Regions from separate parts of the Paenibacillus chartarius genome, predicted to be linked through region 2. Evidence: a T-box and tRNA genes for the amino acid it is inferred to sense, from the RefSeq annotation. Region 2 holds a T-box; the other holds one or more tRNA genes.
The links. A T-box is a leader RNA that pairs with one kind of tRNA and senses whether it is charged. The one in region 2 lies ahead of tyrS (tyrosine--tRNA ligase), so its partner is inferred to be a tRNA-Tyr.
Positions count from the first base shown of each region.

Region 1: it encodes a tRNA-Tyr, which carries the amino acid that the T-box ahead of tyrS (tyrosine--tRNA ligase) is inferred to sense. The anticodon was not compared.

Region 1 covers NZ_JBHLWN010000023.1:42,005-57,978, forward strand. Annotated here, with positions in the region: gene hisA (phosphoribosylformimino-5-aminoimidazole carboxamide ribotide isomerase) at 1-323, opposite strand, end outside; gene hisH (imidazole glycerol phosphate synthase subunit HisH) at 320-955, opposite strand; gene hisB (imidazoleglycerol-phosphate dehydratase HisB) at 957-1,562, opposite strand; gene hisD (histidinol dehydrogenase) at 2,182-3,489, opposite strand; gene hisG (ATP phosphoribosyltransferase) at 3,549-4,181, opposite strand; gene ACFFK0_RS05295 (ATP phosphoribosyltransferase regulatory subunit) at 4,201-5,433, opposite strand; gene ACFFK0_RS05300 (acyltransferase) at 6,239-6,742, opposite strand; gene ppaX (pyrophosphatase PpaX) at 6,739-7,437, opposite strand; gene lgt (prolipoprotein diacylglyceryl transferase) at 7,453-8,424, opposite strand; gene hprK (HPr(Ser) kinase/phosphatase) at 8,448-9,389, opposite strand; gene ACFFK0_RS05320 (winged helix-turn-helix transcriptional regulator) at 9,473-9,865, opposite strand; gene ACFFK0_RS05325 (ABC transporter ATP-binding protein) at 9,979-11,103, opposite strand; gene ACFFK0_RS05330 (PucR family transcriptional regulator) at 11,195-12,313, opposite strand; gene ACFFK0_RS05335 (C40 family peptidase) at 12,412-13,263, opposite strand; gene ACFFK0_RS05340 (nickel-dependent lactate racemase family protein) at 13,476-14,717, shown strand; gene ACFFK0_RS05345 (MTH1187 family thiamine-binding protein) at 14,772-15,086, shown strand; tRNA gene ACFFK0_RS05350 (tRNA-Tyr) at 15,198-15,280, opposite strand; tRNA gene ACFFK0_RS05355 (tRNA-Phe) at 15,298-15,370, opposite strand; tRNA gene ACFFK0_RS05360 (tRNA-Asp) at 15,390-15,466, opposite strand; tRNA gene ACFFK0_RS05365 (tRNA-Val) at 15,503-15,575, opposite strand; tRNA gene ACFFK0_RS05370 (tRNA-Met) at 15,650-15,723, opposite strand; tRNA gene ACFFK0_RS05375 (tRNA-Ser) at 15,745-15,835, opposite strand.
Region 2 covers NZ_JBHLWN010000046.1:101,354-117,327, reverse strand. Annotated here, with positions in the region: gene ACFFK0_RS12170 (thermonuclease family protein) at 1-7, shown strand, start outside; gene ACFFK0_RS12165 (CBS domain-containing protein) at 71-505, opposite strand; gene ACFFK0_RS12160 (M20 family metallopeptidase) at 612-1,805, opposite strand; gene ACFFK0_RS12155 (YugN family protein) at 1,993-2,340, shown strand; gene ftsW (putative lipid II flippase FtsW) at 2,356-3,534, shown strand; gene ACFFK0_RS12145 (Asp23/Gls24 family envelope stress response protein) at 3,584-3,967, opposite strand; gene cax (calcium/proton exchanger) at 4,155-5,210, shown strand; gene ACFFK0_RS12135 (Fpa/YlaN family protein) at 5,290-5,571, opposite strand; gene ACFFK0_RS12130 (HPr family phosphocarrier protein) at 5,732-5,980, opposite strand; gene ACFFK0_RS12125 (hypothetical protein) at 6,056-6,916, opposite strand; gene ACFFK0_RS12120 (diguanylate cyclase) at 7,003-8,781, opposite strand; gene rpsD (30S ribosomal protein S4) at 9,142-9,741, shown strand; gene tyrS (tyrosine--tRNA ligase) at 9,797-11,053, opposite strand; T-box leader at 11,107-11,389, opposite strand; gene ACFFK0_RS12105 (transglycosylase domain-containing protein) at 11,516-14,698, shown strand; gene acsA (acetate--CoA ligase) at 14,784-15,974, opposite strand, start outside.

The sequences.
Region 1 (15,974 bases), on a different contig from region 2:
TGAAAAATATAGGAAGTTACGATAACGTGCGAAGCCCCGAGGTCAATGTACTGCTGAGCGTTGCCGGCATTGATGCCTCCGCCGATCTGCAGGCCGCCGGGGTAAGCGCGCAGCGCTTCCGCCGCCGCCTCCTCGTTGCCGCCGCCCAGCATAATGACATGGCCGCCTGTCAGCCCGTCGTCCTTGTACATCCCGGCATAGTAGGCCGGAGTATGCTCCGAGACGAAATTTTCGACGACCTTGCTGTCGTCCGGCTGCAGCGTCTCGCCGACGATCTGCTTGACTTTGCCTTGATGGAGATCGATGCAGGGCCGGAATTTCATGCGTTCGACACCTGCGCTTTGCCGTTCTTCGTCAAGCTCAGGAAGTTGCCGAGCAGCTTGATGCCGACATCGCCGCTTTTTTCCGGATGGAACTGCATGCCGTACACATTGCCGCGGCCGACAATCGCCGTCACCGGCTGATAATAGTCGGTCGTCGCCAGCAGGTCGGAGACGAGCTCCGGCCTAGCGTGGAACGAATGCACGAAATACACGTGCCCTTCTTCAAGATCGCTGAACAGCGGACTAGGCTGCTTAAACGACAGCCGGTTCCAGCCCATATGCGGCACCTTGTATTCGCCTTGGAAGCGAACGACGTGGCCCGGCAGCAAATTCAGGCCTTGATGATAGCCGTGTTCCTCACTGCTGGAGAACAGCAGCTGCATGCCGAGGCAAATGCCGAGCAGCGGCTTTCCGCTTGCCGCATATTGGAGCACCGCGTCTTTCAGCCCGGTCGCTTCGAGCTGCTCCATCGCATCGCCGAAAGCGCCGACGCCGGGCAGAATCGCTCCGTCCGCTGCCAGGAGCTCCTCGGCGTCCGATGTTATGACGTAAGGGAAGCCGAGCCGTTCCACCGCTTTGGAGACGCTGTGCAGATTGCCCATGCCGTAGTCGATAATGGCGATTTGGCTCATTTTACAGCACCCCTTTCGTCGAAGGAACCCCCTGCACGCGCGGATCGATCGTTGTCGCCTCGTCGAGAGCGCGGCCGAGCGCCTTGAACACCGCTTCGATCATGTGATGGGTGTTCATGCCGTAATGCACGATGACATGCAGCGTAATGCGCGCTTCAAGCGCGAACTTCCACAGAAACTCATGGAAGAGCTCGACCTCGAACGATCCGACCTTCGCGGAAGGATATTGAGCCCGGTATTCAAAATGCGGCCGGTTGCTGATATCGATCACAACCTGCGCCAATGCTTCGTCCATCGGGATGAATACGCTGGCGTACCGTTTAATGCCCTTCTTGTTGCCGAGCGCCTCGCGCAGCGTCTGGCCGAGGCAAATCCCGATATCTTCGACGGTGTGGTGATCGTCGATGTCGATATCGCCGCGCGCTTCGACCTTCAGATCGAATTGGCCATGCTTCGTGAACAAATCGAGCATATGGTTCAGGAACGGCACGTCCGTCTCGATCTCCGAGCGGCCGGTGCCGTCTACGCCGAATGTCAGGCGGATGTCGGTTTCGTTCGTCTTCCGGGCGATCGATGCCGTTCTGGTGCCCGGCACTGCAGCCGACAAATACTCGCCAAGCGGTGTACCGGCACCTGCGTTGGGGCTGCCTGTGTTGGCGCTGCCGGTAACGCTGCTGCCGCCTTCGTTGCCGCCGCTGCTGGCATTCGCTCCATTACCGCCGTTGTTGCTGCCGCCTAGCCCGCCATTGCCGCTGCCGTCGTTTGCGCCGTTTCCGTTACCGCCGCTGCTTCCTGCCGCCGAGCCGCCTCCAGCCCCGCTCGCCCTGCCGTCCGCCGCTGCCGACGGGCCTCCCGCCAGCTCTTCGCGCCCCGCCGCCGCTTGCGCCGCTGCCTGCAGCAGCTGCGCATCCGCGACCGTCTTGCCGTCGCTCCATGTGCCCGTTACGATTTGCTCCGCTCCATTAGCCGGAACCGCCGAATCCGGACGAAGCTTCCACCACTCCGGACCGCTGCGTTCGGCGCCAGCCGCTTCGCCGTCCGCTCTATCGGCCTCTGCCGCAGTTTCGTCTTGCTCACTGCCGGGTTGCCCACGGTAGCTATTGACGCCGTAAGCCGCCGAACCGCCGCTTTCGCCATCTTGTCCGCTGTTGCCGCCCTGACCGCCGTTATTGCCGGCGTTATCGTTCGCTCCGCCGAGCTGCGGCCCTTGGCCTTGCTGCTCCTGATCATCCATTGTCTCTGTCTCCCCCTTCTTGCTCCAGCCTAACTTGAATCGCCCGCGCATGCGCCTCCAGGCCTTCATGCCGAGCCAGCGTCATAATCGCCTCGCCGTTCGCGAGCAAATCCTGCTTGCTATAGGAAATTACACTCGACTTCTTTACAAAATCGTCTACGTTCAGCGGCGACGAGAACCGTGCCGTCCCGTTCGTCGGCAGCACGTGGTTCGGTCCTGCGAAATAATCTCCGACCGGCTCCGAGCTGTACGTCCCGAGGAAAATCGCGCCCGCATTCTCAATGCGGCCCAGCAACGCATGCGGCTCGGCGACGAGCAGCTCGAGGTGCTCCGGCGCGAGCCGGTTCACGAGCGCCACCGCCTCGTCGAGCGAGTCGACGAGCAGGATCGCCCCGTAGTCCGCGACTGACTTCGCGGCGATGCCCTTGCGCGGCAGCGTCTCCAGCTGCCGCTGCACCTCCGCCTGCACGCGCTCCGCGAGCGTGCGCGAGGCCGTCACGAGCATGGCCGACGCCAGCTCGTCATGCTCCGCCTGCGACAGCAGGTCCGCTGCCGCATATACCGGATTGGCCGTTTCATCGGCCAATACGACGATTTCGCTCGGCCCGGCGATGCTGTCGATGTCGACGACGCCGTACACGGCGCGCTTCGCCAGCGCGACATAGATGTTGCCGGGCCCCACGATCTTATCTACAGGCCGGATCGATTCCGTCCCATACGCAAGAGCCGCAACCGCCTGGGCGCCGCCGACGCGGTAAATCTCCTTCACGCCCGCCTCGGCCGCGGCCACGAGAATGTGCGGGTCGATCCCGCCCCCGCTTGCACCCGCTCCGGCTGTCGCCGGCGGCGTCACCATCACGACCTCGGGCACCCCCGCCACCATCGCCGGGATGGCGTTCATGAGCACCGAGGACGGGTACGCCGCCTTGCCGCCGGGCACATACAGGCCGACGCGGCGCAGCGGCCGCACGACTTGGCCGAGCATCGTCCCGCTCGGCTGCAGATCAAACCACGAGGTGCGCTTCTGCTTCTCGTGGAAAGCCCGAATATTCGCTGCCGCTCCGCGCAGCGCGGACAAGAACGCGTCGTCCACCTGGGCGTACGCCGCCTCCAGCTCCTCCGCACTGACGCGCAGCTCGCCGACCTTCACCTTATCGAACTCCAGCGCATACCGCCGCAGTGCTTCGTCGCCATCCTTGCGCACCGTCTCGATGATGCGCTGCACCGCCTCCTGGTGGGCCGGCGTGCCGACCTCGACCTCGCGCTCCAGCTTAAATTCCGCCCCCGGAATGATTTTCATCCCGCAACAACCTCCCTCGTTTCCGCTCATACATCGCGTTATCCGTTCATCCGCCGCCGTTACGCCTTCTGCGCAATCGTATCCTGCAGCAGGTCGCACAGCGCTTGGATCGATTCGTTTTTCATCCGGTAGCTGACACGGTTTGCAATCAAACGGCTCGTAATCGGGAACAGCACCTCTTGCTCGACAAGACCGTTTTCCCGCAGCGTCTGCCCGGTTTCGACCATGTCGACGATCCGGTCGGCCAGCCCGATCAACGGCGCCAGCTCGATCGATCCGTTCAGCTTGATCACTTCCACCTGCTGCCCCTTCTCGCGGAAAAACTGCGAAGCCACATTCGGGTATTTCGTCGCTACGCGCGGATACAGCACAGGCTCCCAATCCGGCAGCCCGATGACCGACATGCGGCAGCGCGCGATGCCGAGGTCAAGCAGCTCGTAGACGTTGCGGTTTTCCTCCATCAGCACGTCCTTGCCGACAACCCCGATATCCGCCACGCCGTATTCCACGTAAGTTGGAACGTCGACCGGCTTCGCCATAATAAACTCCATATTCAGCTCAGGCACCGGAATAATCAGCCTGCGCGACTCGTCGATCTCCTCCGGCACCGGCAGCCCCGCACTGCGGAACAGCTTCGACGCCTGCTTATAGATACGCCCCTTGGGCATTGCCACCTTCAGCATTTCTTTCATCATCTTTAGCACCCGCTTCCTACTCGTCGATAAACGAAATGACGTCGCCGTAGACGACACCCTGGAATTGATACGTGCCGTCCGCCAGCACCTCTACGTGAATTCCCGCACCGTCGGACGTCCGGGCTTCCCCGGTTGAGCCGCCCGCCACCAGCCTCGTCTCGACCAGCATCCCGTCCCGCGAACGCAGGTCGGCCGCCGTGCGGAACGCTTCGGCCCGATGCGCCGCATCGTACAGCAGCAGCATCCGGTGCGGCTGCTCGCCGGGCTCCCGGCTCACTACCTCAAGTATGCGGTTCGTCTTCAAAGCGAAGCCTGTAGCCGGAGCCGGCCGTCCGAATTGCGCCAGCAGATTGTCGTAACGGCCGCCGCTGCACACCGGGAACCCGAGATCCGCCGCGTACCCTTCGAACGTAAGTCCTGTATAGTAGGAAAAATCCCCGATCATCGTCAAGTCGATCAGCACATGCTCGCTGACGCCATACGCCTTCAGCACGTCCCATACTTCGCACAGATGGCGGATCGCCGCCTGCGCCGTAGCATCCTTCGTGACGCCAAGCGCTTGCTCGCAAATTTCCTGCCCGCCGCGCAGCCGCAGAATGCCTTCGAGCTCGGACGCAATGTCCGCATCGACATCGAGGCCTTTAATCGTCTCCCGATACCCGACATAGTCGCGATGCAGAAGGCATTCCTTCAGCGCCGTCTGCGCCTCCTGCCGGCCGCGCAGCGTCTCATGGAACAGCCCGTTCAGGAAACCCACGTGGCCCAGCGCGATTTTGAAGCTTTTCACGCCGGCCGCCCTTAAGCTCGCTACTGCGAGCGCGACAACCTCGGCATCGGCCTCCGACGACGCATCGCCGACAAGCTCCACACCCGTCTGGAAAAATTCCGCATCCCGCCCCGCTTCCTCCTCAAAGGCGCGGAACACGTTCGAATGATACGACAGTCTGACGGGGAAGGGATGATCCTTCAGCAGCGACGATACGACGCGGGCAATCGGCGCGGTCATTTCCGAGCGCAGTACGACGGACCGCCCTTTGCGGTCAAGCAGCTTGAACAGCTTTTTGTCTTCCGTCGAGGAGGCTACCCCGACCGTATCGTAATATTCGAGCGTCGGCGTAATAATTTGCCGGTATCCCCACCGCTCCATACACTCCAGCACCCGGAACTCCACCGCCCGCAGCTTGGCGACCGCCTCCGGCAAATAATCCTTCACGCCTGTCGGCTTCTCAAACACTTTTGGCTTCGACAATCGAATCACCTCTATATGCTCGACACTTTAGTCTGCTAATGTGCTACCATACTACCAAAGTAAAGAATTTACTCGTAAGTTTACCATGGGGCAGAAATACCGTCAACGATTTTCCCAGTACCGCCCGGGAAAATCACATTACGCTTTATCTTCCGCTTCGTTTCGCTCATCCGTACAGCTTCAAACTGCTCATGTCGAATAAAATTCGCCATCTGCGTCCTGCCGGGGAAGTATGCAATTCACCATCTGCGTCCTACCGGGCAAATATGCGAATTCACCATCCACTGCTTCACCCTTGCCAAAGTGTGCCGCCCTATCCAAATCGTCGAATTTATGATCCACCTTCCGCCAACTCTGCATCATGGTCCTGAATAGCGGATTCTCAGGGCTCTATTTTCCACATTCAGCCTGTGATTTTGAAAACAGCGGTTTGCGAAGGTCCTATTTTTCTATGTAACCGTGATCATATACCGTTCAGTGCCACTTCCCGCCAAATAAGTCCCTCGCAAACCGCTATTTCCAGCAAGGTTCGAAATTTCAAGCAAATAAGTCCTTCTGAAACCGTTAAGCTAACCGACTGCTCGCTGCTTGCCCAGGTAGAACGTTCTTCCTTTTACTCGCTCAACCGCAAGCTACGGCAGCCGCCCAGTCGCCTACTCACCCAGCCGTAGCCCAGAAAGTGCTCTTCCAACTACTCACTCAACCGCAAGCCACGGCAATCCCCCTGCCACCTACTCACTGAACCGCAAACGACGGCAGCCCCCTGCCATCCATCCAACCACAAACCCAAGCAGCCGCCCTTCAGCTACTCCTTAACCCGCTCCCCGTCCGCACCGCGAATCACCCGCATCGGGTTGCCCGCCACGAACGTCCCCGGAGCGACGTCCTTATGCACAACGGAGCCCGCTCCGACGATGGCGCCGTCCCCGATCGTTACGCCCGGCAAAATCGTGCAGTTCGCCCCGATCATTACGTTGGAACCGATCCGCACCTCGCCCAGGCGATATTCCTTAACCAAATATTCATGCGCCAGGATCGTCGTGTTGTACCCGATGATGGAGTTATCGCCGACCCGGATCAGCTGCGGGAAAAAGACGTCCACCATCACCATGAGTGCGAACGCCGACTCCCGTCCGACCTGCATCCCGAGTACCCGGCGGTATATCCAATTTTTCACCGGCAGCACCGGACAATACCGCGCAAGCTGGATAAAAACAAAATTCCGTACCGACCTCCATGGGCTGACGGTACGGTATATTTGCCATAATGCGTTCGGTCCCTCGACCGGATATCGCTGCGTCCTCCTCAAGGAGACATCCTCTCCTCCGGAACGACGGTTTGTCCGCCCAGCTTGCCGGCCGGCTTCCCTTCCACGATGTCCAGCAGCTGACGCATATCGTCTATTAAGTAATCCGGCTTAAACTGGCGCAAGTAAGCCTCGCCTTTGAGCGACCATTTTACGCCGACCGCCCCTACACCCGCCCGCTGTGCCGCCTCGATGTCATAGTGGCTGTCCCCGACCATCAGCGCCGTCTCCGGTTTGGCACCGCCAAGCGCCGCGAGCGCCTTATGAATGCCTTCCGGGTCCGGCTTCGGCTTCGTCACGTCGTCTACGGTCACGACCGTCTCCACCAGGTCCCATAAGCCGCACAGCTTCAGGCCCATTTCGGTTGTCATCCGGATTTTGCTGGTGACAATCCCCATGCGCAGACCCCGCGAACGAAGCTCGGCCATCACTTCCCGCACGTGCGGAAACTCGCGCACCAGCTCATCGTGCTTCGACACGTTGAACGACCGGTATTTCTTCACGATATCCTCGACGTCTTCCCGTCCCGAGAACATGACCATTTGCTCTGTTAACGGACGTCCCATATTCGGGATAATATGCTCTCTGGTTAAAGGCTCGGGAGTGATGCCTTCCAGCGCATGCAGGAACGACTGAATGATCAATTCGTTCGTATCGACGATCGTGCCGTCCAAATCAAACAATACCGTTGTAATCATCACGCCGCTCCTAGCTCAATGTTGTGTAGCCGAAGTATCCTCGTGCGCCGCCGGCTCCGAACGCGCCGCAGCTCCCGCTTCCGCCGTACCGCTCTTGCCGCAAACGATCGGATCGGAGTAGTTGACCACTTCGCCGCCGCGCAGCCTGCGAATGACGACGAATGCAATCGCCGCGATGACGAGCAGCAGAGCCAGCAGCTGTGATACTCGAATGTTTGTACCGGCCTCCATCTCGCCCCATCCGAAGCTGTTCATCGGAGACCACAATTCTCTCAGGAACCAAGCCAGCCAGTCCGGTCCCGCAAACGTGAGGCTGTCCGTCCGCACCCCTTCGATGAAGAAACGGCCTACCGAATACCAGGCAAAATACCCCGCAAACACTTCACCGGCCCGGACAAAAGAGCGGCGCCGCAGCCATAGCAAGAAGAGCAGCCCCAGCAAGTTCCAAACCGATTCATATAAGAATGTAGGATGATAATACTGGCCTTGGATCAGCATCTGGTTCACGATAAAATCAGGCAGGTGCAGCGTATCCCGCAGGAAGCTCTCCGCAACGACACCGCCGTGCGCCTCCTGATTGACGAAGTTCCCCCAGCGGCCGATCATTTGGCCGGTGATCAGGCTCGGTGCGCAGATGTCCGCGATCCGCCAGAAGCTGTAGCCCCTTCGCCGCGTAAAGATGACGGCCGCAATAATCGCACCGATCAAGGCGCCGTAGATGGCAATGCCGCCTTCCCAAACTTTGATGATGTCGATAGGGTTGTCCTTGTACTGCTCCCATTGGAACGCAACGTAATACAGCCTCGCCCCGACAATGGCCGATGGCACGCCAATCAGCAGCAAATCCATGAAGAAGTCGGGAATAATGCCGAACCGCTTGCCTTCGCGAATTGCCAGCAGCAGCCCGAGCAGTGCGCCGCTCCCCAGAATAATGCCGTACCAGTGTACCGGAATCGGCCCCAGCGAGAATGCTATCGGATTCAGCATTGAACTACGAACCACCTTTACCTTTAGTCACTATCGTCCATATCTTCGGCCAGCGTCTCCGTCAGCTTGTTCGTGAACTGCAGCGCGGCGTTATAGCCCATACGCTTCAATCTGAAATTCATCGCCGCAACTTCAATGATGACGGCAAGGTTTCGGCCCGGACGTACCGGGATCGTCACTAGCGGCAGGTCGGTATCGATGATTCGCGTCGTCTCCTCATCGAGCCCGAGCCGGTCGTACTGCTTATCCTGCTGCCAGTTCTCCAGCTTGGCAACGACGGAAATTTTCTTCTCCGTCCGAATCGCCCCGGCGCCGAACAAGGTCATTACATTAATAATCCCGACGCCGCGAATTTCCAGCAGGTAGCGGATCAGCTCCGGAGCCGTACCGGTCAGCGTCCGCTCGCCCGTCTGCTTGATCTCTACCGCGTCGTCCGCAACCAGCCGATGCCCGCGTTTGACGAGCTCAAGCGCCGTCTCGCTCTTACCGATGCCGCTGGAGCCTGTAATGAGCATGCCGATCCCGTACACATCGACCAGTACGCCGTGAATCGTCGTAGACGGAGCCAGTCTGCGCTCCAGGAAGCCTGTAATCTTGCTCGCCAGAATCGTGGTCGCCATCTGGCTGCGCAGCAGCGGAACCCCACGCTCATTGGCCGCCTCTATCATCTCCGGTAAAACATCCAGGCTGCGTGTGACACAGATGGCTGGCGTATCCGGCGAACGGAACAGCTGGCTCAGCCGCTCCTTCCGCACTTCGGACGACAGCGTCTCCATGAACGACAGCTCCGTCTTCCCCATCAATTGTACGCGCTCATGTGGATGATAATGGAAATACCCGGCCAATTCCAGACCGGGACGGTATAAGTCCGCTGTTGTAATCGGGCGCTTCAGCCCTTCTTCCCCGGCTACGACCTCGAGCCGGAATTGCTCGACTAGATCCGCTACTTTTGCTTTCTTGGCCACGGTGCAGGTCTCCTTTTGTGTCGTCCTTCCCATTACTCCCATCCTACTGGATACGGCGCAGGAAAGCAACCGGGCTCAACCGGTCAATTGCAAGCGTCGTCCATTCGGCCGCAGGCCGAGTCTTCTTCGCATCGCTCCGCCGCGTCTTTGCAATTTTCCGTATCGAAAGCGGCTTCTCCCCACTGCTCCGCCCAGTTCCTGATCTCTTCGATCAGCGGCCGGAAAGCTAGCCCCTTCTCCGTCAGCTCGTACTCTACCCGAACCGGTACCTCGGCAAAAATGCGACGTGTCACCATCCCGGCCGCCTCCAGCTCCTTCAGCCGCTCGGACAGCAGCCTGCCGCTGATCGGCAGCCCGTTCTCAATCTCGGAAAACCGCTGCGGACCCGCAAGCAATTGCTGTATGACAAAGATCGTCCACCTTTTGCTGAGAAAGTGGATCGTCGCCGCCATATAGCAAACGTCTATTCTTCCCAAAGAACTCACCTCGTGTGTACGCTGCATCTTTGAATGTCAACTCTATTATACACGCAAATAAGGCCAACCGCGATACGTGTTCGCGATTGGCCTTACTATTTTTACCGTGATAATTACGCTTTAGCCAGGATGGACACGGTTGTATCCTTATCGAAGAAATGAGCTTTGTTCATGTCGATCGCCAGCTTCACGTTCATGCCTTCCTTCAGTCCGGCACGTCCGTCAACACGAGCGATAATCGTGTTCTGGCCGATACCTGCGATGTACAGGTACATTTCGTGGCCAAGGTTTTCCGACAGGTCGATGTTAGCGTTGATGATCGTGTTCGGCGAAGCCTCGAGGAAGATCGCTTCTTCGTGGAAGTCTTCCGGACGAACGCCCATAACCAGCTCTTTGCCAACATAGCCCTTCTCGCGCAGCACTTGCGCCTTGCCTTGCGGTACGGCAACGTTCAAACCAGGAGCTTTGAACCACAGCTGGCCGCCTTCTTCTGACAGATTACCGTTGACGAAGTTCATGGAAGGAGAACCGATGAAGCCCGCTACGAACATGTTCACAGGGTAGTTGTAGATGTTCTCCGGCGTATCCGCTTGTTGAATGATGCCTTTATCCATAACGACGATACGGTCGCCCATGGTCATCGCTTCGGTTTGGTCGTGCGTTACGTAGATCGTTGTAACTTCCAGGCGCTTCTGCAGCTTGCCGATCTCGGCGCGCATCTGTACGCGCAGCTTCGCGTCAAGGTTGGAGAGCGGTTCGTCCATCAGGAACACTTGCGGTTCGCGGACGATAGCGCGGCCCAGGGCAACACGCTGGCGCTGACCGCCGGACAGTGCCTTCGGCTTGCGGTCGAGCAGGTGCGTAATGTCGAGAATGCGAGCCGCTTCACGAACGCGAGCGTCGATGTCGGCTTTCTTGAACTTACGAAGCTTCAGACCGAACGCCATGTTCTGATATACCGTCATGTGCGGGTACAAAGCGTAGGACTGGAATACCATCGCGATGTCGCGGTCCTTCGGAGCTACGTCGTTCACAAGGCGGTCGCCGATGTAAAGCTCGCCTTCCGTAATTTCTTCCAGACCTGCGATCATACGAAGCGTAGTCGACTTACCGCAACCGGAAGCGCCTACAAGAACGAGAAACTCTTTATCTTTAATATCCAAGTGGAAATCTTTAACCGTAGCTTCTTCTGCACCAGCGTATTTCTTAACAATGTGGTTCAAGCGAACTCCTGCCATTGTATATTCCCCCTACCGGATAGTGTGGATTAATTACTTACATCTTACCCTAGCACCCCGGTTGTGACTATGCACAATCTCTACAAAAAAATCACTTTCTTTTCGTTACTTTGTACAATAGTAGGGCAATACGCACAAGTACGGCGTCACTGAAGCTCCGGACATCCAGTCCGGTCTCCTGTTTGAACTTGTCCAGCCGGTACAGAAGCGTATTGCGGTGTACATATAGCTTCTTGGCCGTTTCGCTGACGTTGCAGTCGAGTGCGAAAAATTGCTCCAGCGTCGTCTGAGTTTCCGCATCCAGCAGATGATCGGCCCCTTTCAGCACTTGGCCGAGATACTTCGCCTTATCCCGGTCCGGCAGCAGATGGAGCAGCTTCTCAAGCCGCAGCTTCCATGGCAAATGAATATTGCTCGTTACGTGGAACAGCCGGCCCAGCATCATCGTCTCCCGCAGCCGGTACAAGGAGCTGAGCATCGCCTGGGACGGCTTCATGGGCAGATCGACGGCAAGGTGGCATTCGCCGACCCATTCGCTTTCCAGCATCGCATGCAAACCGGACACGATCGCCGAAAGCGTCTCCTCTACCGATTCTTCGTCACCGTCCTCACGCTCTTCGGCTGCGCCGAGCAGCAGCGCTTCCGCGCCGAGGATGAGCCATTCTTTGTCCTGCAGCGGAATCAAGATGATGTCTCCATCGAAAAAGGTTTCCAGCAGCTTCTTCAGCTCCCGATACTGCACCTTTCTTGTTTGCGAGTAATCGCCATAGAGCAGAAGCGGTATTTTCGTAGAATAGAGAGACATCTGCGAAACGAAGGCGTCAGGCAAATCGGCTTCTTGTACGCCGTGCTCACACTGCTCCAGCAACCACTCGCCCAGCGCGCCGACCCGTTTCTCTTCGTCGGAAGCGCCAGCCGGCGCCGGCTTCTTATCGGCCGAACGGCGCGTTTCGATCGTCAGCTCAATCAAGCGGCGCTCGGCGGTCGTCAGTTCCCGCCCGGCGCTCACGAGCACCTGCATCCTGCCTGCCGCAGCCGACAACACAAACGCAATGCGGCTGCCTTGAGCTACGCTTCTTACGGCCTCAATGCCTCTCTCCTCGAGCTGTTCCTCCGCTAGCCTTCGCCACACCTCATCCTGCATGTCCTCGATCGTAAACGGCGCCTCCAGGATCGCTTCCAGCTGCGCTCTCATCTGCTCCCAATCCATCGCCCGTCTCCCATCCGTGTCTATTGATATAGCTCTATTTTAACACAATAAAAAGTCTTCTTCAGCCTGAACTGCCGAAGAAGACTCTTATTTTGCAATTACAGCACGCGGCGGCCCGTTACGTAATGATCGCTCCACCAGTCGCTGTTGATCGAGCTGTATTTGACTCCGCCTTCGCCGTACGTATGAATCATCATGCCGCCCCCGACGTAGATGCCGACATGGCCCACTTTATCGCCGGAAGCTTTCGTCGTGAAGAAGACCAAATCCCCGGTTTCCAAATTGCTCTTGCTCACATATTTGCCTTCCAGTGCTTGATTGCGCGATACCCGCGGCAGCGTAACGCCGAATTTACTGTAGACCGTCTTCGTAAAGGTAGAACAGTCGAAGGTCGCCGTCTGTCCGTATTTTGCACCGAACTCGTAAGGCGTGCCCATGTATTGAATCGCCGTGAGGACAATATCCGCCCGCTTCCGGTCCAGCTCGGACAAGATCCGCTTTGCCCCCATAAACTGGCTCTTATAGTCGGCGACATTACGCGTTACCACTTCGTCTTTACTCTGGGATGCCATAACCATTTTGCCGGAGCCTATGTACACCCCTGCGAAGCTTGGCGAGCTTCCTTTGCCGAAGAATACCGCATCCCCCGGCTGCAGAGAGGAAACCGTCTTGATCGTCGGCTTGTTCATCGCGAATTGGTCCTTTAACGTGCGAGGCATCGAATAATCCAACGAGCTGTATACGAATTGCAGGAGGCCGGAAGCATCGAAGCCGTCTTTCGGACTTTCATCCCCTTTGGAATAGTCCTTCCCTACCAGCTGCTTGGCCAGCGATACGGCATCCATATCGTCATAAGTGGAAGCGAAAGCCGACGTACCGGCAGCACCGGTAAGAGCGATTGTCAGAGCTGTTGTCATTACGATAGTGCGTCGAAGCGTGCGTTTCATCATGTTGGTTTCCTCCGTTGGTCGTTGTCTTGTATGAGTGCAGACTTCCCGGTTTCTTAAGCGTCGGTCAACCTTGAAGCTGCCTAAGTTGTATATGTTAATTGTATCGGGCGTTAGCGGCTTGGTTTTCTTATGAAAGCACTGGGTGCCGGGGATAAAAAAGGGTCGGCTGGCAAACGATAAACTGAATATACAGTGCAATGGAGGGGATTGGCATGATCTTACTTCCTTACGGACATGAAACGGTGGAGCTTCGACTGCCGGCTTCGAAGACGTACGACTGGATCCTCTATCCCGGTGCTGCTGCCGATGCTCCAGATGCCTTGACGATATTGGAAAATGCTCTTGCAAGGCCGTACGGTACACCCCTGCTTGCCGAGCTCGCACAAGGACGCAAATCTGCAGTCATACTGATTAGCGACAGTACCCGGCTCAGCCCAAGTTATCTGTTTTTGCCGTTGTTGATTCGAGAGCTGGTTCGGGGCGGTCTGCGGCCGGAGCAGCTTAAGATCGTCGTAGCGCTTGGCATGCACCGCAAACAGACGGAGGAGGAGCTTCGCAGGCTGGTCGGGGACGAGGTGTATTCGAGCGTGCGGGTTTACAATCATTCGGCGCTTGAAGAGGATTGCATTCATATCGGATCGACGTCGCGGGGAACACCCGTCATAATCAACCGCTTGGTCGTCGAGGCGGATTTGCGCATCGCCACAGGGAATATCGAGCCTCATTCACTAGTAGGAATGTCGGGGGGCGTGAAGGCGCTTGTTCCCGGCGTCGCCGCCCGTGAAACGATTGAGCGTAATCACAGCTTGTCGCAGCGGTTTCAAGCCGTTCCCGGCGATCCGGATAATCCGGTTCACCGTGATTTGGAGGAGGCTCAGGAGCTGCTCGGAATTGATTTTCTATATAATGTGATCGTCAATCATCGCCGGGAGCCGCTTGCTGCGGTAGCCGGCCATGTTAAAGAAGCCCATGCCGCCGGGGTCGAGCAGGCGCGTCGTCTATTTCTTGTAGAAGCCCGGGGCGATCATGATATCGTTGTTGTCTCTCCAGGAGGGTATCCGAAGGATATGCAGCTGTATCAAACCTGCAAGGCGATGATTAACGCCGCCGCATTTACGAAGCCCGGCGGCGCTATCGTTGCGGCATCCCGCTGTCAGGAGCTGTTCGGTAACGGGACCCTTCAATATTGGATTGAGACGATTCAAGACCGTGATGTTATGGCCGCCAAGCTCAAGGAGCGGTTTGTACTCGGCGCCCACAAGACGCTTCATATTCAAGAGCTGCTTCGGGATTATCGCGTATACTTGTATTCCGACATGCCGGCCGCTTCCGTAGAGCTTACCGGATTTATCCCCGTTACGGATCTGGACCGGCAGCTGGAGCATCTGTTCGTGCAGAATCCTTCAGCCAAGATTGGGGTCATGCCATACGGCGGGTTGACCTATCCGAAATAGAGTGCCATCATAAGGGAAGAGAAGTAGCTATGTTACAATGGGAGTGATCTGCAGGTGGCCATTGCCGAATTTACCGTCGTGCCGATCGGCACGAGCAGCACCAGCTTAAGCAGCTATGTAGCTGCAATGCATCGCGTTCTAGAGGAGGAGCAAGCGAAGGGTACGGTTACGTTTCACTTGTCGGCGATGAGCACGATTGTGGAAGGACCGCTGGAGCATTTGATGAATGTTGTGCTTCGCGTTCACGAGGTTCCGTTCGAGATGGGGGCGGGCCGCGTGTCGACTTCCGTGAAAATCGATGACCGCCGCGATAAGCCTGGCGCATCGGTCGAGCAGAAGCTTCAGTCGGTTTACAGCAAGCTGAAGTAACTTTTCGCGGTCAGCCCGTAATGTTTAACGAATCGGATTAGTAACTGCGTGTACTAAAAAGACCTGCACTCTGCCAGAGAGTCAGGTCTTATTCACGGTTATATGATAGGATGGAGGCTGATGGATTCGAACCACCGAACTCGTCAGAGAACAGATTTACAGTCTGCTGCGTTTGGCCACTTCGCTAAGCCTCCAGGCTAAACAACAAAAGTGGCTCGGGACGGAATCGAACCGCCGACACGAGGATTTTCAGTCCTCTGCTCTACCGACTGAGCTACCGAGCCATATGCATGAGGATAAAAATGGCGGAGCCGACGGGATTCGAACCCGCGGTCTCCTGCGTGACAGGCAGGCATGTTAGGCCTCTACACCACGGCTCCGCGTTGTAAAAGGTTGTCCATTCGTTAGAATGGATATGGGCGCTGACGGGATCGAACCGCCGACCCTCTGCTTGTAAGGCAGATGCTCTCCCAGCTGAGCTAAGCGCCCATGTATAACAGTTGGTATTACCTCAATGCATCGGGAATCGACAGCGTCGAGCTCACGTTACTTTGTGGGTAATATAGCGGCGGAGGGACTCGAACCCACGACCTCACGGGTATGAACCGTACGCTCTAGCCAGCTGAGCTACGCCGCCAAATTTGCGATTGAAGTTGTATGGCGGAGAGAGAGGGATTCGAACCCTCGCACCGCTTACGCAGTCTAACCCCTTAGCAGAGGGTCCCCTTGAGCCACTTGGGTATCTCTCCATGGTCATCTTCAATGCATTGAATATTCACAGGGTTGATGTTGCACCCTGAAAACTAGATACGAAACATTGCGCGTAGAATTCTTTGGGTTGTTTATTTGGATAAGCCCTCGACCGATTAGTATTCGTCAGCTCCACGC
Region 2 (15,974 bases):
AAAATAAGAAAAACCGCCCGCGATCCCTTCCTGGGACCACGGCGGTTTTTTACGTTTGCATCGGGTGAACTCAGCCCAAGCCGCTCGGATTTTGATTGACCGAAATCGAGCTCAGCGCCCGGCCGGCTGCTTCATCGGAATTATTGTTGACAGCCAGGTCGCCGATCGACACAACGCCGACGAAATTCCCGTTATCGCAGACAGGCAAACGGCGAACTTGATGCTGAGCCATCAGCTTCGCCGCTTCTTCCATCGACGTGGACGGCTCGATGCACTGAATGTCAGTCGTCATTACCAATTCGACTTTAGCCGAGCCTTCGCGCTTCTCAGCCAAGCCGCGGATGACGATGTCACGGTCGGTAACGACACCGATCAGCTTGTTATTTTCGACAACTGGAATAAAGCCGGTATCGAATTGCTTCATCTTGACCGCAATTTCATACACATTGTCCTTCGTCGTGACTGTCGCGCAATCCTTGGTCATAATGTCCTTGACTGTTTTCACGCAGGGACCCCTCCTTCGCAAGTTGCGGAATGCCGCCGGTGGTAACGGGCGCATATCCGTTCCTTACTAGCGTCCCCCGGACCCTGGACAGGGATGCAAGCCGTCCTTAGGAAATCGAAGCCACTGGGGCTTGTCCGGCCGCGTCTACGGCCAGTTCGAGCAGCAAGCCCGCCGCCGTCCGCATCGCCCGTTCATCAATATCGAAACGCGGATGGTGATGGGGGTGCCGGATGCCGTGCTCCTCGCTTCCTGCACCGACAAACATAAAGCAGCCGGGAACCTTTTCAATGAAATAACTGAAATCTTCACCGGCCATAATCAGAGGAGATTCATGAACGGCATCCGCTCCGAACGCCGCGGCGGCGACCCGGAAGCAGCGTTCCACTTCGTCCGGATCGTTGACGACCGGCGGATAGCCAAGCCTGTAATCGATCTTGTATGTTGCGCCGTATTTGGCGCACGTATGCTCGAGCAGAAGCTCAATGCGCCGCTTCGCCTCGAGCCGCACAGTCGGGTCGAAGGAACGCACGGTCCCCTTCATCGTACACGTTTCCGCAATAACATTGAAGCTTGACCCCGCATGGAAGGACCCGACGCTGACGACGCAAGGCTCGGTCGGGTCGATGCTGCGGGCGACGACCGTCTGCAGGCTGCTAACCAGCTCGGCCCCGACCACGATGCTGTCAACCGTTTGGTGCGGCAGCCCGCCGTGTCCGCCTTTGCCGATAATTTCGAGCGTAAACTCATCCGGTGCAGCCATCATCGGACCCGGCCGGCAGTACACGTGACCGGACGGAAACGGGGTCCACAGATGGACGCCGTAGCATGCGTCGATTCCCTCCAGCGCTCCGGCTTCGATCATCGATTTCGCTCCGCCCGGGTTCATCTCCTCCGCGTGCTGGAACAGGAACACATAGGTTCCCGGCAGCCGCTCCCGCGCATCGCTGAGCGCCTTGGCCACGCCAAGCAGCGTAGCGGTATGCGCGTCATGACCGCAGGCGTGCATTACCCCGGGCACCTGCGATTTATACTCGCACGTCTTCTCGTCTTGAATCGGCAGCGCGTCCATATCCGCCCGCAGCGCTACCGTCCGTCCGGGCATCCCGCCGCGCAGCGTGCCGACGAGTCCGTGTCCGCCGACTTGACGGCGCACCTCAATGCCCCACTGCTCCAGCTTGTCCGCGACGAATTCGGCCGTCTTCTCTTCATGGAACGAGAGCTCCGGATTGCGGTGCAAATGCCGCCGCCAGCTTACGATATCCGGGTACAGCTCGTCCAGTTGTTTTCGCAATTGCTCCATACCGTAACCTCCTGCCGCTTGGGACAGCGTCTTTCTTACCATCTTATCAGAAACGATGCGCCGTTTCATCCCGCAATGCGCCACCAAATGGTCGAAAATAAAGGCTTCGACCAACTTGCAGAGAACACGGAAACATACTATCATGGATGGAGAATTTAAAATTAGGCAAAAAAGCGAGGCGTAACCATTGATTATCGAGACGAACGGCCTGAAAGGCACCAAAACCGATTTCGCCCACTTGGAGGAAGTAACGCATAAGCTCGGCTTCGTGCGCTGGCAGTGGGAATATACTCGTGCGACTTACGATTTTAAGATTGAAGATAAAGCAAACAAGGAAGAATATTTTCTTCGCGTAAATACTCGCACAGAATCCGGCAAGCTGGAATCGCCATACGCCATTCTTCGTGTCGAAGACGCCTACATCGGCCGCGCGACGTTCCCGCATGGACTGGACTACGAGAGCCCGATCCCGGATGCGATTATGAACACGGCGAAGCAAAAGCTTGCTCAGCTGCAGCAGCAGCTGGCCGAATAACGGCAGGGGTTCGATATGAATCCCCCGCGGCGCGGAACACCCGATTTTTTGCTGCTCTTCCTGACCTTCGTGCTGGTCTGCTTCGGCCTTGCCATGGTGTTCAGTGCGAGCTACTACATTAAAGTCGATACGCCGCACCATTATTTGAAGACGCAAGGCATCGCCGTCATTATCGGTTCTATCGGTTTAATCGCAGCGATGAACATCCATTATACGAAGCTGCAGAAGCTCGTCGTCCCGTTGTTCCTCAGCACCGTTGTGATGCTCGTGCTTGTGCTTCTCGTGGGCGATGAGCAAAATAACGCGAAGAGCTGGATCAACATCGGGCCGCTCAACCTGCAGCCGACCGAATTCGCCAAGATCGGCATTGTGCTCTACTTGGCCAATTTGATTTCCAAGAAAGAGGAAAAGTTCCGCAATTTCAAGACCGGGCTTCTTCCTGCACTCATTATCATCACCATCATCGTTGTTCTAATTATGCTGCAGCCCGATTTCGGATCCTGCATGATTCTGCTCGCCGGGGCGTTTCTGGTCGTCGTTGTGGGCGGAGCGAATCTCAAGCATCTATTCTTAATCGGCCTAGCTGGAGTGAGTATGCTTGCGCTTGGTCTCGGATCTTACCTCTTAAAGAACGGATTCGAACAGTACCAGCTGGCGCGCATCACTTCGTTCATGAACCCTTGGTCCGAGGATTGCCAACAGGATCAGTGCTATCAGATCGTCCAGTCCCTTTATGCGTTCGGGCACGGCGGCATTACCGGCGCAGGATTCGGACAAGGCATTCAGAAGCTTCAGTATTTGCCCCAGGCATACAACGACTTTATTTTCGCTATTATCGGCGAGGAATTCGGCTTTATCGGCACGACCTTCTTCCTGATCATTTACTTGCTGTTCATTTGGCGCGGCATTATCGTTGCGCTGCGGTGCCCGAATACATTCGGCGCGCTGACGGGGCTCGGCCTGATGGGTATGATCGCCATTCAAACGCTGATTAATATCGGCGGCGTTACCTCCAGCATTCCGATGACCGGCGTAACGCTTCCGCTGATTTCCTACGGCGGCTCCTCGATTCTGGCGACGCTGCTCAGTCTCGGCATTCTGCTCGGCATATCCCGCGAACAGAGCTTGCCTGCCGAGAAGGACGAACGGCCGCAAGCCCGCTCCACAACGAAAAAACCTAGCATGCACCTGTAAGGGTGTCCGCTAGGTTTTTTGGCATGTATGCCGAAGTGTTCCGTTCCTTTTACTTGACACGCAGGGCTTCGTCCGGTTCTTCCTTTTCTTCCTTGAATGCGACGCCTTCCACTTTCACGTTCACTTCGACAACGCGCAGTCCCGTCATATTTTCCACCGCATCCCGCACATTTTCCTGCAGGTCTCTACATACGTCCTGAATTTTACTGCCATACTGAATAATAATCCGCAGATCGATGGCCGCTTCCAGCTGTCCGACTTCGACAGAGACGCCTCTTTGCGCATTTTTCCCGCTCAATCGCTTGGCGAGACCTTCGGAAATGCCTCCCGACATCGCCGCAACTCCCGGCGTTTCTAATGCTGCAAGTCCGGCGATCGTCGACACGACGTCATCGGAAATTCGAATGAGCCCGGTTTGCACTTGCTCGGACATATGGATCCCCCCACCATCAAGATATAGCCTTATTGTAAACAAAATCGGCATCCGTTCGCAACCGCTTGTCCCTCGACTCCTTTCAAGGAAGAAATAGTTTACATTGAGCTGGAAAATTTGTATAGTCTAATAGGTAATCTGTACCAGTCATCCGACAGACTCACAAACCATACTCGGAGGGTTTACGATGAGAGCTAAACTGTTCTATCTCGGCTTAATAGCGAGCTTCATCGCCAGCGGAGCGCTGCACTATTTGCATGCAGATTCGACGCTGCAGTTCGTTGTTTCCTGTGCCGCCATTATTTTTGTCGCAGGCTTTCTCGGCAAAGCAACGGAGAGCGTCGCCCATTACGCGGGCGAACGGCTGGGCGGCTTCTTGAACGCCACATTCGGGAATGCGGCCGAGCTTATTATCGCCATCTTCCTTGTCCGTGACGGTCTGTTCGATATGGTGAAGGCGAGTTTAACCGGATCCATTATCGGCAACCTGCTGCTTGTACTCGGGCTGAGCGTGCTGGCGGGGGGACTGAAGTTCAAGGAACAAACCTTCAATGTAAAACTGGCTTCCCACAATGCGTCGCTTATGTTTCTTGCGATTATCGCACTGGTTATACCCGCGGTATTCTCCCGCAGCTTTACGATCAAGGAAACGAACATGCTGAGTATTTTTGTGGCGGCTTTATTGATCATCGCTTACTTGCTGTGGCTGCTGTTCTCCATGGTTACCCACAAGACGGAGCTGGCCGACCAAGTCGTAGCCGGGCATGCCGAAGAAGAGCATCCCGCCTGGTCCGCCAAGCTATCCGTTTTCTTGCTCTTGCTGGCAACGGTGATGACGGCGCTCGTCAGCGAGTGGCTCGTCGGCACGGTCCATGAATTTTCCGCCCAGTTCGGATTGTCGGAGCTGTTCATCGGCGCCTTCCTTATTGCCATTATCGGCAATGCCGCCGAACATAGCGCCGCCGTATTCCTGGCATTGAAAAACAAGATGGGCGCTGCCGTCGAAATCGCCGTCGGCTCTTCGCTGCAAATCGCCTTATTCGTTGCGCCGGTGCTTGTCATCGCCAGCTGGATGATGGGCAACCCGATGGATCTCGTATTCACCTTCTACGAGCTTGCCGCCATCACTGTCGCCGTACTGATCGCCAAATCAATCTCCCAAGACGGACAATCGAACTGGTACGAAGGGGTTCTGCTTCTGGTTGTCTACTTGATTCTCGGCATCGCGTTTTTCCTCGTTTAATAAGTAATGGACCGCCAGCGGCGGTCTTTTCTTTCTATGAGCAAAAAAAACAACCTCCTTCGCAGCGAAGGAGGTTGTTTTATCTGCCCAAAGCCTCATACAATTGAGCCAGATTGCGTTCCAGCTTACTAAGAATTTGCTTGCCTGCCTGCTCCGTAATCAAGCCGGCCCGAACAGCAAAATCGACTTCCCTAGACAGCCCGTACATCTGTGTATCGAGCACTTCCTCATACAACGGACATTGCCGAGTGGTGAGGTTCTCCATCTGGACCTCGATAAGCTTCTCGATCTTGTCTGCGTCTTCCTGAAGAAGCTGTATCGCTTTATGATTCAAGGTCAATAACAGATCGGATGATGACATCGAACTCCCCCTCACGCTTATATCCATGAACCTACTCTAATATTAGACCAAATGAAGACAAGTTACAAGATACGAACCTCTGGCAGGACGAGACGCATCCGGAACATAGCAAAACGCCCGCCGCTTCGCAAGCGGGGGCGTCGTATTCTGACGCTGAGTATTACTCGCTGACGACGTTAACGGCCAGGCCATGCTTTTCAAACACTTGCGCCATCGACGCTTTCGCCTCGTCGGCATCCGGACCGTGTACATGCAGGTTATATTGTCCTGCGGACGTCAGAGTTGTGAATAGACCGAGGATGCTCTTTACATCAATATACTTATTGTCGTATTGAAGAACGATCGAAGAACGGAATTTGTTCGCCGTTTGGGAAATTTCTACGATTGCAGCATTGTTGGCAGATGTCATGGGTACATTCCTCCTAAAAATGGAACTGATCTAGCTCTATGATACTCCGGTTCCACACCTGAGCGCAACACAAACTTATGAGGTAGACGGAAGCATCGTATCCTTGCGTTCCTCTTCGAACGTATAACTTGTAACCGTATTCTCCTCCACCGTTCGATCCCCGCTCGGGTAGCGCAGTTTCGTGTTCAGCGTCAGCTTATTAGGGCGATGATTGGTCCGATCCAGCCATAGCGTGATTGTCCCTTCCGCCTGCAGACCGCCTAGAGACTCGTCCAAACGCCGGATCGCAGCCTGTGCAGCCTCCGTCATAGCCGCATCGCGAGCCGCCGCCTGTGCGGCGCTCAAGCCCTGAGGCACCGCGTTCCGTTCCGCCAAGAGCTTAGCTTCCAATCCGTTGCGCTCCCGTGTCAGCTCATCGGTCACGAGCCGCTTGACCTCGGAGGACTCCAGTGCAATCGTGACCGCTCTCGTCTCTGCGTCAGATTGCTTGGCGTCAAGGGCAGCCTGCCTCTTTACTTGCGGCAGCTGCTCCAGCCATGGAAGCGGGTTCCAGTTCAGCATCGTGAGTCCGCTGTTCTCCGCATTATTTTCCGTCGTCCAAACCCCGGCGCTGCCTCGCGTATATACCGTTTCTTCTCTCGTTCCATTGGCCGCCGCGTCGGGTCTTATTTCCAGCACTAAACGCTGCCCGCTGGTCACCGTCCCCGCAAAGGACGGGGATGTCGGAAGCGCGTGACCATTCACGCTCGTACTCGAAACTCCTTGATATACGAGCTCCTTCGCCTCGATGATAGAGCGAATTGCAGTGCCGGCCAGATCGTCGGCACCCGCCGGTTCTCCAGCGACGGCACAACCGGACAAGCCGATACCGATCCAAATCAACACAAAGCCGGCCGCCGCGGATGCTCGATGACCTAAGGAAACGTGATCGCCCATACGTAAATCTACCTTTCTGGGATCAGGCTTTACGCAAGTAGCTTTTCCTGAATAGGCTCGCTTCATCCGGCAGCGCCGGCTTTCGGTTAACCGACCTTTACTTGATTGCGGCCGCCGTGTTTCGCTTCGTATAGAGCCATATCCGCTCTATAGACGAGCGACTCCACACTAATTTTCTCATCTTCCCAGTTCCAATCCGATACCCCGCAGGACACCGTAACTTGCGGCTCCGTCTCCGTGCTGACCCGCTGCCGGATGCGCTCGGCTATGCGAACGGCCTGATCGCGTCCGACCTGCGGCAAATAAACGGCCAGCTCTTCCCCGCCCCAGCGGGCTGCGATATCGCTGTCGCGGATACTCGTCTTGATTATGGAACTAACAAGAATAAGAATTTTATCGCCGACCTGGTGTCCGAACGTATCGTTCACCCTTTTGAAGTGGTCCACATCGACGAGAATGAGCGATCCGCAGTAATCTTTTTTCTGCAGCACATTCACCTGCTCATCCAAATAATGCCGTACATACAAGCTCGTCAGACGGTCGGTGATGACCATACGCTGAACCTCTGCATGCAAAGATGCATTCGACATGGCTAATCCGATGTGGACGGACAGCACTTGCAGCAGCTTGAAATTCTCATAGGAGAAAAAGTTCGGACGGTGATGCGTAACATGAATTAAACCAATCACTTGCCCTTTAACTGTAATCGGAGCGGATATGAGTGAACGCGCGCCCGTGACCTCCATAAGTCGCGAAGGCACTTTGCGTCCAGTCTCGTAATCCGATACGATAACCGGTTCATTGGTAGCGAATACGATTCCGGAATAGTCCTGATCGATCGGATACTGTTCGTGAAACAGTTCCGGCAGCGTACCCGCCTTGACGATAAATTGACGGTTCGCCTCGTCAGCTTGCAAAATGCAGCAGCAGTCGGCATGAAACACTTTGCATAGCTCGGTCGAAGCATAATGAAATATTTCGTTCAAGCTTAAGCTCTGATTCAACCGCTTCGTAATTTCGTTAATCAGTCTCAACTCGGTAATAAGCAGGTTGGACTGCTCGTACAGCTTCGCGTTCTCGAATGCATTGCCCGCAATGTCGGCCAGCATCGAAATAAACTGCAGGTCGGTGGAATCGAAGCAGTCGTTCGGCGTTACAAGGTGAAGGATTCCGTATACCCCTTGCTTCCCCGTCAATGGAGCCGCGAGCTGCGAGCAAGGTATGCCGTTCTCGTCGTCTCTGGCTACGTAGATCAATTGTCCTTCCATGAACGCACGCGTACAAATGTCGTTTTCCGGATCCTCGAACGAAAGCAGCTTGACCGGAACTTGTGTCGTCGGATTATCCTGCGACAACAACAGCTCGGCACGAACTTGCGGATATACGCTCTGAATGCTGGACATCACTTCCTGAAGGACGCTGTCGACATCGATTTTGTCGTGCAGTTTCTTAGCCGAAAGAAACAGCATTTCATGACGTCTGGACTCTTTGTAAGCATCCATCTGGCGATTGGCCTGTTCCAGCTTCTCGCTCTGCAGAAGCGCCAGCTGGCACGACTGAACAAACGCAACGGCAATGAATTTGCGCTGCGACGAATCGGTGACGCCGGGAGGAAAGCACAGCTTTCCTGCCCATTGTCCGTTATTGGTATAAAGCTCAAGGCAGAAGCCGGCTCCGACTGCGCATTCGTTCGGCTCTGTCGTTAATACCAAACGGTCCGCGAAAGGAATCGCCTGTTCGCCGAGCTGTTGAACGTAATATGCAAAGCCGCTGCGCAGCGTCTGCCGGATCTGCTGTAATTCGGAACCGAGCGGCGGCAGGGTGTACGTATCTATCTTAGGAGCTTCATGATGTGTATTGGTCATACGAACGTTCTCCTTTGTCGACTCCTTGGATAAGATAGCAGGAAGTCCGCTTATTCCGAGGGTCTAAACACCTACTACTACTATACTATGTTTTTGGTATCGTTGCACCGTTAAATTGTTTTTACTTGACACCTAACATCGTATTTTATAAAATTAGAAGTCGAGTACTACCAAGACACGGTGAAGGACTGCGTGTTTCACCCTCTCTGATACACTCCAGACGGGACAGCGGCTGAATTACATTCCCGTTTGGCGCTGCCGGCCTCCAATCCGGCATTGCTGCGGAGTCGTATCGGGCACGAGCGTTCACCAACAGCATCGCTCACCCAAACTTACAATTAAAAGGAGTGCGTATCGCACATGGCACGTTATACAGGCCCTAAATTTAAGTTAAGCCGCCGCCTCGGCATCTCCCTTAGCGGCACAGGTAAAGAATTGAAGCGTCCTTTCCCTCCAGGCCAGCACGGCCCGGGCCAACGCAAGAAGCTGAGCGGTTACGGCGTACAGCTGCAAGAGAAGCAAAAGCTTCGCCACATGTACGGTCTCGGCGAGAAGCAGTTCCACAACCTCTTCGTGAAAGCTTCCAAGATGGCCGGCAAATCCGGTGAGAACTTCATGTTCCTGCTCGAAAGCCGTTTGGACAACCTGGTATACCGCCTTGGCTTCGCGAACACTCGCGCCGGCGCTCGCCAGCTCGTTTCCCACGGTCACGTTACCGTTAACGGCAAGAAGGTTGACATCGCTTCCTACATCGTATCGACTGGCGACGTTGTCGGTCTTCGCGAAAGAAGCCGCAACCTGACTTCGATCAAAGAAGCTGTTGCTAACCGTCATCACGTTCCTGCATACCTCGAGTTCAACGAGCAAGCTATGGAAGGCCGTTACGTCCGTCTTCCTGAGCGCGCAGAGCTCTCCCAAGACATTGACGAGAAGCAAATCGTCGAGTTCTACAGCCGATAATCAGATGAAAATCCCCCTTGGATCTCAGATCCAGGGGGATTTTTTTGTGTGTATGTTATTTGAAACGAATCAGGTAGTAATTTTTCTTGCCGCGGCGCAGGACGAGATATTTGCCTTCGATACGGTCTTCCGCACGGAGTACGGCATCAAGCTCCGTCATTTTGTTGCCGTTTACCGCTACGGCGCCCTTCTCGATAAATTCCCGCGCTTCGCGCTTGGACGAGGCTGCCTTCGCCGTAATCAGCAGGTCGACGAGCGCAATCGGCTCGTCCGCCAGCTCCGTTGACGGCTCATCCTTGAACGCCTCTTCGATTTCCGCCGCCGTCAGCTCGCCGACGCTTCCGTCAAAGAGCGCTTTGGTAATGTTCATGGCGCTTTCCAGTGCCGCCTGTCCGTGAACGAGTGCCGTTACTTCCCGGGCCAGCACGCGCTGCGCTTCCCGCTTCTCCGGCGCCGTCCGCACTTCCTGCTCCAGACGTTCGATCTCCGACCGCTCCAGGAACGTGAAATATTTCAGAAACTTGACGACATCGTTATCGTCTGTGTTGATCCAGAATTGATAGAACTGGTACGGAGTCGTCTTTGCCGGATCAAGCCAGACCGCCCCGCCTTCCGACTTCCCGAACTTTTGACCGTCGCTCTTGGTCACGAGCGGCATCGTCAAGCCGAACGCGCGCGCGCCCGACGTTTTGCCGATCAGCTCCAGCCCCGCCGTAATGTTGCCCCATTGATCGCTGCCGCCTACCTGAAGCGTACAGCCGTGCGTTTCGTTCAGCTGGAGGAAATCGTAAGCCTGCAAAATCATGTAGCTGAATTCGGTAAACGAAATCCCCTTCTCAATCCGCGAGTCGACGGAGTCTTTGGCCAGCATGTAATTGACCGTGAAATTTTTCCCGACATCCCGCAGGAAACCGATCACATCCAGCTTGCTTAACCAGTCATAGTTATTCGCCATCATCGCGCCGTTGTCACCGCTGTCGAAGGAAAGAAAACGCGACAGCTGTTTGCGCAGGCTTTCGGTCCACCCCGCAACCGTTTCCGGCGAATTCAGCGTCCGCTCGTTCGCTTTACCGCTCGGATCTCCGATCAGACCGGTGCCGCCCCCGACCAAGGCAATCGGCCGATGACCGGCCAGCTGGAAGTGGCGAAGGCAAAGGATCGGCAGCAGATGCCCGACATGGAGACTGTCCGCCGTCGGATCAAATCCGGCATACAGCGTAACCCGCCCTTCGGACAGCTTCTTCTCCAGCTCCTCGCGGTCTGTTGTCTGTTTAATCAGACCTCTGAACTCCAATTCTTGCAAAATGCTCATGTCATCCACTCCTTGTGTATTATCTCGCGACAACATAAAAAGCCTTCTCATCCCCAAGGGACGAGAAGGCTGCTCTCGCGGTACCACCCTAATTAAAGCAGCGCTGCCGAATCGATATCGGAACACGCCTGCTTTCGCTCGGAGCCCGGTAACGTGGGCAAATCGGAAAAAGCTACTGATCGGACCGCGGGCGCATCTTGCCTGTTCCCGGTATCCGATGTTCCCCTCTTCTGCTCCGGAGTGTAATTCACTGCGTCCGCCGCCGCCGGTTCGCACCATCCACCGGCTCTCTGAGGGCAAATCAAACGCGCTACTGCTCTCCATCGTCGCAATCATTTTTGTTTATCTTACAGAAGCCGCCGGCAATTGTCAACCGTCGCCGCGGTCGCTATCGACGGATGTCCACATATAACGGAATATGGTATAATGGAAACGGTTGTTCGAAGGAGGATTTTGGAGTTCATGAATACTATATCGGCATTTTTTAAGAAAAAATGGGTTCGCATGACCGGAGCCATCACGCTGGCTACCTTCAAATGGCTCATCATCTTCATTGTGCTCGGCGGCATCGTCGGCGGAGGCGCAGCCTTCGGCTATGTCTCGGCTTTGGTCAAGGACGATCCGGTCCGCAGCCGCGAGTCCATGATGCAGCTCATTGAAGAGAATTCGATCACCGGCTTCGTCCACTTTGCCGACGACACCATCATCGGACAATTGCGGACCGATGAAGACCGCCGGATGGCTAAGCTGAGCGATATCCCGCAGGTGCTGCTGGACGCCGTGCTCGCGATCGAGGATAACAGCTTCTACGAGCATTTCGGCATCGACGTTCGGGCTACTACGCGGGCGGTGTTTCAGAAAGTGCTGAAAGACGATGTGCAAACCGGCGGCTCCACGATTACCCAACAGCTAGCCAGACGCGTCTTCCTGACTCTGGACCGCGACGAGGGACGGAAAGCCAAAGAAATTTTACTCGCGATGCGCATGGAAAGGCTTATGTCGAAGGAAGAGATTTTGCTGGCGTATTTAAACAAAATCCCTTACGGCAACGGATCAAGCGGCTACAACCTGTACGGCGTCAAGGCTGCCGCCAAGGGCATCTTCGACATCGACGATCTCAGCAAGCTGAATGTGGCGCAAGCGGCTTACCTCGCCGGATTGCCGCAGCTGCCGAGCAATTATACGGCGTTCACAAGCAAAGGCGAGTTCGATCAAGCCGGCTTTAACCGTGCCGTAGCACGGCAGCGGCTCGTGCTGAAACGAATGCTCGAAGAAGGGAAAATTACCTCGAGCCAGCATGACGAGGCGGTCGCCTTCGACCTGAAGGGCTCCCTGGCCAAGCCGCAGGAGAAAGCGTACAATACATATCCATATCTGATGATCGAAGCGGAACGCGAAGCGACGGAAATTTTATTGAAGCAGCAGAAGCCGGACCTGGATCCCGTCAAGCATGCGGCCGACTACAAGGAAGCCTATAATGCGATGCACGAGAAACTGCTGCACGGCGGCTACCGTGTGTATACGACGATCGATAAGACGATTTATGACGCCATGCGCGACATTGCGGAGAATCCGAAAAACTTCCTGCCTAACGATCCTAAGGATCCTAAGAAAATTGAACAGGTCGGCGCCATCATGCTCGACAACCGGACGAGCGCGATTCTGGGCATGATCGAAGGCCGCGATTTCCAGGTGGAGCAGCTGAACCATGCCACACAGGCGCTTCGCCAGCCAGGCTCGACGATGAAGCCGATCGCCGCATTCATCCCTGCCCTGGAGAAGGGGCTCATCCAGCCGGCCAGCGTGATCGACGACGTGCCCGTTATTCTCAAGGACGGCTCCAAAAATTCCGGCGGCTACCATCTGCCGGAAAACTGGGACAACAAGTTCCACGGTCTGATTACGGCGCGCAGGGCACTGAATCAATCATACAATATTCCGGCCATCAAGCTGTATTTGGACGTCGTCGGTATCAATCAGGCGTGGGACTTCGCCAAGAAGATGGGCATAACGTCAATCCATAAAGATGATTACAGCGCGCAAACGGGGGTTATCGGCGGTCTGAAGTATGGAACGTCGGTGAAGGAGCTTACGAATGCGTATGCGACAATCGCCAACAAAGGCGTATTCAACGAAGCGCACATGATTAGGAAAATTACCGATCCGAACGGTAAGATCATTTATGAGCACAAGCATAATCCGAACACGGTGTTTTCACCGCAGACGGCTTACCTTATGACCGATATGCTGCGTACGGTCATCACAGAGGGCACGGCTACCGATCTGAAGTCCAAATTCGCTTATTACGGTCAAATTCCCGTTGTCGGCAAGACAGGCTCGACGCAGGACGATACGGACGCCTGGTTCGAAGGCTTCAGTCCCGACATTACGACTGGCGTATGGATCGGGTATGATCAGCCGGTCAATAAGCTCAGCAAGAGGAACGGTTCGACGGAGCACGCCAAAAACATATGGGCGCAGGTCATGAACGTCACAGTCGAGAGACGCAATGACCTGTTCAAGACGAAGAGCTTCGAGAAGCCGGACGGCATCGTTTCCGCGACCGTTTCCAATTTGTCCGGCAAGCTGCCAAGCGAGCTGACGACGAAGTCGGGCCATGCCGTTACCGACATTTTCAATAAAGATTACGTGCCTACCGAGCAAGACGATGTCATGGTCGGCGCCAGAATTATCGCCTACAACGGCAGAAACTATTTGGCGCAGTCCACAACTCCGGACGACATGACACAGAATCGTACGGTCATTAAGCGAGCCAAGCCGATCAATCAGCTGCTCGATGAAATTCAGAGCATTATGGCGAAGCTGCCCCCGGATCGTCAGCGGTCCATCGACAGCTACAAGCCGCTTGATTATGACAGCGACGCGCCGTCCGAGATGGATCCGCGTACGGATGACGGCAAGGAACCGGCTCCGCCAGCCGGCTTGACTCTGGCCAGATCGGCCGAAGGTATCGCAATTTCGTTCCAGGCTAGCCCAAGTGCCGACGTTGTCGGTTACAGGCTGTACCGCTCCGACAATCGCGGTCCGTACCGCCTGCTGCCGGGAAAAGTCGTCACGGCCGGACCGGAGCTCAAGCTGACCGATACGCCGCCGGTCGGTACACAAGTCGTCTACGCGATTAAAGCCGTCGATGTCGCCGGCAATGAATCTACGACGAGCATCCCTGCATCGCCTGACGGACCGATCGACCCGCTCTTCCTGCCGCAGAGCGAAGGCTCCGGGGCCGATCCGCTTATGCCGGAAGGAGCGGCCGGGCAGGAAGACGCTGCCGAATCATCAGCAGCAGGCAATAAGTCCAATGACGGCGGCTCGACGGGAGCCGGCAAGCAAGCGAAGACGGCGCCTTCCACTCCGGTGCAGTTGACGGTGAAGCCGGTGCAAAATTCCGGCGTCTCTGTCAGCTGGAAACCCGCAAATGCGAAAGATCGCATCGTCGGCTATAACGTCTATTATAGCGACAAGGAAAACGGCACGTTTAAGAAGATCGGCTCCACGCCTTCCAATTCTACGGAATTCCGTTCGTTCGCCAAGGAGCGGGACGGTTATTACCGGATAACAGCCTATAATGAATCCGGCGAATCGAAGCCGACGCAAGCCGAACCGTATGCATCGCTTCTCCAATAGAGCATTTTGAAAAGCCCCGCAGCTGAGCCGGTTTGACCGGACAGCTGCGGGGCTTTATACATTGCTTTATGCCGAAAATCACCTATTAATCTTCAATTGTCGATAAGTCGCCGGTCGGCAGGTTAAGCTCCCATGCTTTCAGCACGCGACGCATAATTTTTCCGCTTCGTGTCTTCGGCAGCTTGTCTTTGAACTCGATCTCGCGCGGCGCCGCATGAGCGGACAGCCCTTCCTTGACGAACTTTGCGATGTCGGCTTTCAGTTCGTCCGACGGTGTGAAGCCTTCACGCAGCGAGATGAACGCTTTGATGATTTCTCCGCGCATCGGATCCGGCTTCCCGATCACGCCGGCTTCGGCCACAGCCGGATGCTCGACGAGCTTGCTCTCGACCTCGAACGGTCCTACGCGCTCGCCGGACGTATTGATCACATCGTCAATACGGCCTTGGAACCAGAAGTAGCCATCCTCGTCCATATAAGCCGAGTCGCCGGAAATGTACCAGCCCGGAATACGGAAATATTCTTCATACTTGGCCGGATTGTTCCAAATCTTCCGCATCATCGAAGGCCATGGCGTCTTCACGGCCAAATTACCCATCCGATTCGGAGGCAGCACATTGCCTGCGTCATCGATAATCGCCGCTTCGATGCCCGGCAGCGGACGCCCCATCGAGCCCGGTTTGATCGGCATGCCCGGATAGTTGCAAATGAGCTGCCCGCCCGTCTCCGTCATCCACCACGTGTCATGTATACGCTGGTTATACACTCGCAGACCCCAGCGCACGACTTCCGGATTGAGCGGCTCGCCGACGCTCAGGACGTGACGGAGCGACGACAAGTCGAATTGCCGGACTACGTCGTCTCCGGCCCCCATAAGCATCCGGAACGCAGTAGGAGCACTGTACCAGACCGTTACTTTATATTTTTGAATCGTATTATACCAATCCTGAGGACTGAAGCGTCCGCCGCGGATTACATTCGTTGCCCCGTTCAGCCATGGAGCGAAAATGCCGTACGACGTTCCGGTTACCCAACCCGGATCGGCGGTGCACCAGTATACGTCGTCTTCTTGCAGATCAAGCACGACGCGCCCCGTGTAATAGTGCTGAATCATCGCATTGTGGACATGGTAGACGCCCTTCGGTTTACCCGTTGAGCCGGATGTATAGTGCAGAATCAGACCATCCTCGCGGTCAACCCACTCGATATCGAGGCTGTCGGACGCTTGCGCCATCTCCTTGTGGAAATCGACCTGCCCTTCCTCTGCCTGCACATC